Regions from separate parts of the Streptomyces sp. NPDC057543 genome, predicted to be linked through region 1. Evidence: riboswitches for the same ligand, from Rfam matches in the RefSeq annotation. Region 1 holds a riboswitch; the other holds the start of a gene.
What was found. A riboswitch is a leader RNA that binds a small molecule or an ion and turns the genes downstream of it on or off. The one in region 1 is predicted to bind thiamine pyrophosphate.

Region 1 (2,848 bases):
CCATGATCAGCCGGGAGCCGAAGGCGGTGTCGCCGAGGGAGAAGAGGTCGTCGGCCATCGTCAGCCTCCCTGGACCGCGGTCAGGACCTCGATGCGGTCGCCGTCGCCGAGCACGGTGGCGGACCACCGGCCGCGCGGGACGACGGTCTCGTTGACGGCGGCGGCGACGCCGGAGTGCGCCGTGGTCAGGGTGGCGGCAAGGGCGTCCAGGGTGGTGCCCGGGGCGAGGAGACGGACCTCGCCGTTCACGGACACGGAGACGTGTGCGGGATCGGTGGGCGATGCGGGCCGGGGGCGGGGCGCGGGCTCGGAGAGGGGCGCGGGCTCGGTCATGCGGGCTGTTCCTGACGTGCGGGGGCGGCGGCGGGCGGGAAGCGGTTCGGGGTGAAGGGGCGGGCCGGCTCGGGCAGCTCGCCGTCGGCCAGCAGCGCCGCCATGACGTCGCCGGTGACGGGGGTGAGGAGCACCCCGTTGCGGTGGTGGCCGGTGGCGAGGTGGAGGCCGGGCAGGGCGGTGGGGCCGAGCAGCGGGGCGTTGTCGGGGGAGGCGGGGCGCAGGCCGGCGCGGGTCTCGGTGAGCGGCAGCTCGGTGATGCCGGGCACCAGTTCGTGGGCGTCCCGCAGCAGCTCGTAGACGCCGCCCGCGGTGACGGTGGTGTCCCAGCCCATCTCCTCGCTGGTGGCGCCGACGACCAGTTCGCCGTTCTCCCGCGGTACGAGATAGACATGGCTGCCCCGGACCACGGCCCGGACCGTCCGGGTGAGGAAAGGGGCGTACGGGGCGGGCACGGTCAGCCGCAGCACCTGCCCCTTCACCGGCCGGATCGGCGGCACGACCTCGTCCGGCAGCCCCGGCAGCCGCCCACTGAGGCTGCCCGCGGCGAGCACGACCTGGTCGGCGCCGAGCTCCGTGCCCCCGGCGAGCACGGCTCCGGCGGCCCGGTCTCGCACGACCGTCAGGCGCTCCACCCGGTCGCGGTGGAAGACCACCCCGGCCCGCTCGCAGGCGGTCAGCAGCGCGGCGGCCAGCCGGCGCGGATCGATCTGGTGGTCACCGTCGACCCGCAGACCGCCGCGGACGCCGGGCGCGAGCATCGGCTCCAGACGGCGGCATTCGCGGCCCGTGAGCCACTCCGACTCCAGGCCCGAACGCCGCTGCAGAGCGTGCAGATCCCGCAGATGGGTGCGGTCGTCGGAGTCCAGCGCGACGGCCAGGGTGCCGCAGGCGCGGAAGCCGGTCTCCCGCCCGCTCGCCGCTTCCAGTTCGGCCGCGAAGGCCGGATAGCGCGCGGCCGAGGCGACATTGAGCGCCAGCAGCATCTGTTCGCCGTAGTGGAGTTCGGTGACGGCGGCCAGCATGCCGGCCGCCACCCGGGCGGCCCCGCCACCCGGTTCGGGGTCGGCGACCGCGATGCGCAGTCCGCGTTGCGCGGCCCGCCAGGCGGTCACCAGGCCGATGATCCCGCCCCCGATGACGAGGACGTCGGATCCGTTTCCGTTCCGAGAAGAACGCATGGGCGTCCAGCCCCTCCCTTCGCCGGCATGACCCGGATCAGGTTCGTACGGTCGGAGGCCGCCCCAGCCTCCCTCTCAGCCCGGTGCGTCCGGGCTCCCGCGAGTGTTTTACGTTGGCCACCCTAAACCCCGCCTTCCAGCCCCTGTAAGGGAGCAGCCACCGTGGCCCGTTCGCTCGACGGACTCGTCCTCTCACCGGTCGCCGACCAGGCCCCGGGCCAGGTCGGTACCCGTACCCGCTTCACGTACCACGAGGCGGACGGCCGGATCTGGGCCGAGTACGCCGGCGGCGACGTGGTCCGCGGCCATCTCGTCGGCACCCGCGTCGACGACACCCTCGATTTCAGGTACGTCCAGCTGAAGCACGACGGAACGACGTCTTCCGGCCACTGTGTCTCCACCGTCGTCGACCTCGCGGACGGCCGGGTTCGACTGGACGAGCGATGGGAGTGGGAGTCGCAGGAGGGCAGTGGGACCAGCACGGTGGAACAGATCCCTCTTTCTTGACGGTTCGTCAGATGCGTAAGGTGTACGGGTGAGCGAGCAGCAGCAGTCAGAGCAGCCGGGTCGGCGCGCGGGACGCCGCGTCGTCATCGTCGGCGCGGGCATGGCCGGTGTGCAGACGGCGGTGGCCCTGCGGGAACAGGGCTTCACCGGCCCCGTCGCCCTGATCGGCGCCGAACCGCACCAGCCCTACGACCGGCCCCCGCTGTCCAAGGCGGTGCTGCTCGGCGAAGCCGAGGACTCCGCCTTCGACGTCGACTTCGATGCGTTGGACATCGATCTGCAACTGGGCCGCGAGGTCACGGGTGTGCGCCCCGGCGCGCATGAGCTGGACACCCCGTCGGGACCCGTGCCCTACGACGTGCTGGTGATCGCGACCGGCGCCGAACCGGTCGTCCTGCCCGGAGTCGAGGGCGTTCCCGGCGTCCATCTGCTGCGCACCCTCGACGACGCGGCGCGGCTGCGCCCCGTCCTCGACGAGCAGCACGGCGTCGTGGTCGTCGGCGCGGGCTGGATCGGCGCCGAGTTCGCCACCGCGGCCCGCGCCGCGGGCTGCGCCGTCACCGTCGTCGAGGCCGCCGACCGGCCACTCGCGGGCGCGATGCCCGCCGAGGTCGCCGCCCCGATGAGCGCCTGGTACGCGGAGAGCGGTGCAGAACTCCTCACCGGAGCCCGGGTCGCCCGCGTCGAACCGGGCCGGGTGATCCTCACGGACGGCCGCGCGATCCCGGCCGGAGCGGTCGTCGTCGGAATCGGCGCACGGCCCGCCACCGGCTGGCTGGCCGGCTCCGGCATCGCGCTCGGCCCCGACGGATCGGTGACCGCCGACG
Region 2 (2,848 bases), on a different contig from region 1:
CAAATAAACAGTACCCCGCCTAAGCGGTGAGTGCGCACTCACGGGCGCCAATTTTGTCGTCTCCTTCTGACCAGCGACGCTATGCGCGGCCTGGCCGACGGCTTTCTCGGTGTGGTCTCGGTTGCGGTCTCAGTCGCTACGCGATCCATCACTGTCCGTCGTTGTCCGCTGGGGTCTGCCCCCTCTGAGCAGGTACGGAGCCTGTTCCGCGGACGCCCATGGATACCGCCGTACCAAGATCGGACAACTTGTAATGCGTAGATCACCAGCAGTCCGTCAGCTCGGCGATCGTCCGATCGGTTCGGCCGAGCTGGTACGCCTGCCACTCGCGGACGATGCGTAGCCGACCAGGCGACTGAGGTTCTCGGACATGTATTCGATTTTGGACTCGGTGAGACGCTGCGTGTACCACTCGCCTTTGGTGCGATCGGTCACCCTCGCCCCCCTGCCGGGGCCGTCTGTGGGCCGTCATAGGGCCGCCGACGTCGACTGACAACGACCAACGTCGACCGGCCGCGGTCGGGCCTGGCCGCGCCTGAGGTGGCGACGACGTCTACTACCACGGCGTGTCTGCGACACTGGACGGACCATGCCTAAGCCCGGAGAACTCACTTTTGTCGCGCCCCGCGGAGCCAAGAAGCCGCCGCGGCATCTCGCCGACCTCACACCCGCCGAGCGCAAGGAAGCCGTTGCCGCGATCGGCGAGAAGCCGTTCCGCGCCCAGCAGCTCTCGCAGCACTACTTCGCGCGGTACGCGCACGACCCGGCGGAGTGGACCAACATCCCGGCCGGTTCGCGGGACAAGCTCGCCGAAGCGATGTTCCCCGACCTGATGTCCGTGGTCCGCCACATCAGCTGTGACGACGACACCACCCGTAAGACGCTGTGGAAGCTGCACGACGGGACGCTCGTCGAGTCCGTCCTGATGCGCTACCCGGAGCGGGTGACGATGTGCATCTCGTCACAGGCGGGATGCGGGATGAACTGCCCGTTCTGCGCCACGGGGCAGGCCGGTCTCGACCGCAATCTGTCGACCGCCGAGATCGTGCACCAGATCGTGGACGGCATGCGTGCGCTGCGCGACGGGGAGGTCCCGGGGGGCCCGGCGCGGCTCTCCAACATCGTCTTCATGGGCATGGGCGAACCGCTCGCCAACTACAAGCGGGTGGTCGGTGCCATCCGCCGGCTGACCGACCCGGAGCCGGACGGGCTGGGGCTCTCACAGCGCGGGATCACCGTCTCCACCGTCGGCCTGGTGCCCGCGATGCTCCGCTTCGCCGACGAGGGCTTCAAGTGCCGTCTCGCCGTCTCGCTGCACGCCCCGGACGACGAGCTGCGCGACACGCTCGTCCCCGTGAACACGCGGTGGAAGGTGCGTGAGGTGCTGGACGCCGCGTGGGAGTACGCGGAGAAGTCCGGCCGCCGCATCTCCATCGAATACGCGCTGATCAGGGACATCAATGACCAGGCCTGGCGCGGCGATCGGCTCGGCCGGCTCCTCAAGGGGAGGCGGGTGCACGTCAACCTGATCCCGCTGAACCCCACGCCAGGGTCCAAGTGGACCGCGTCGCGTCCTGAGGACGAGAAGGCCTTCGTCGAGGCGATCGCGGCACACGGGGTGCCGGTGACCGTGCGGGACACCCGTGGCCAGGAGATCGACGGCGCCTGCGGGCAGTTGGCGGCAGCCGAGCGCTGAGGCCGGAACGACCCGTGTAACCTGGGCCTGAAATCAACTTCATAGAATCAACTTCATATTCCGACAGGGGAGCGCCACAGCGCTGAGAGTGCGGCACCGAGGACAGGTCGGCCGCAGACCCTCTGAACCTCGCCCGGGTCATTCCGGGTAGGAAGTTCGGTCATCAACTCATGCTGTTGCGCCCTGCCCGCCTCCCGTGGGCAGGGCCGCGTCTCTTCCTGGCCAAAACCCAGGAGGAATCCACAATGAGCACCACGCGCAGAACCAAGCAGCTCGCGGCGACGGCCGTTGCCACCGCGCTCGGCGTCACCGCACTTGCCGGATGCGGGAGTTCCGACACGTCGGACTCCGGCTCCGGCTCCACGAAGAGCTCGGGCTCGAAGACCGTGACGCTCGTCAGCCATGACTCCTTCAACGTCTCCAAGGACGTGCTGAAGGAGTTCACCGAGCAGACCGGCTACACCGTCAAGGTACTGAAGAGCGGCGACGCGGGTGTCGCGCTCAACCAGGAGATCCTGACCAAGGGCTCCCCGCGCGGTGATGTGTTCTTCGGCGTCGACAACACCCTGCTCTCCCGCGCCCTCGACAGCGGCCTCTTCACGCCGTACGAGGCGAAGGGCATCGATCAGGTGGCGTCCGATACGCAACTCGACGCCGCCGAGCACCGGGTCACCCCGATCGACACCGGCGACATCTGCGTCAACTACGACAAGAAGTACTTCGCCGACAAGAAGCTCGCGCCGCCGCAGTCCTTCGAGGACCTGACGAAGCCCGCGTACAAGAACCTCCTCGTCACCGAGAACGCCCAGACCTCCTCGCCCGGCCTCGGCTTCCTCCTCGGCACCGTCGCCACCTACGGCGAGAAGGGCTACCAGGACTACTGGAAGAAGCTGAAGAGCAACGGCGTCAAGGTCGTCGACGGCTGGGAGCAGGCGTACAACGAGGAGTTCTCCGGCTCCGCGGGCGGCAAGAAGGCCAAGGCCGACCGGCCGCTCGTCGTCTCGTACGCCTCCAGCCCGCCCGTCGAGGTGCTCTACGCGAAGCCGCAACCCACCACCGCCCCGACCGGGGTCGCCACCGGGACCTGCTTCCGCCAGATCGAGTTCGCGGGGCTGCTGAACGGTGCGAAGAACGAGGCGGGCGGCAAGGCCC

Region 2: it holds a riboswitch for thiamine pyrophosphate, as region 1 does, so the genes downstream of both, ACFU8Q_RS16325 (thiamine ABC transporter substrate binding subunit) here and thiO (glycine oxidase ThiO) in region 1, are expected to answer to the same signal.

What each region holds. Positions count from the first base shown of each region.
Region 1 is NZ_JBHVFF010000040.1:23,334-26,181, forward strand. It holds gene ACFU8Q_RS10055 (thiazole synthase) at 1-58, opposite strand, end outside; gene thiS (sulfur carrier protein ThiS) at 61-333, opposite strand; gene thiO (glycine oxidase ThiO) at 330-1,514, opposite strand; TPP riboswitch at 1,512-1,625, opposite strand; gene ACFU8Q_RS10070 (hypothetical protein) at 1,677-2,021, shown strand; gene ACFU8Q_RS10075 (NAD(P)/FAD-dependent oxidoreductase) at 2,050-2,848, shown strand, end outside.
Region 2 is NZ_JBHVFF010000081.1:17,219-20,066, reverse strand. It holds gene rlmN (23S rRNA (adenine(2503)-C(2))-methyltransferase RlmN) at 590-1,696, shown strand; TPP riboswitch at 1,752-1,868, shown strand; gene ACFU8Q_RS16325 (thiamine ABC transporter substrate binding subunit) at 1,942-2,848, shown strand, end outside.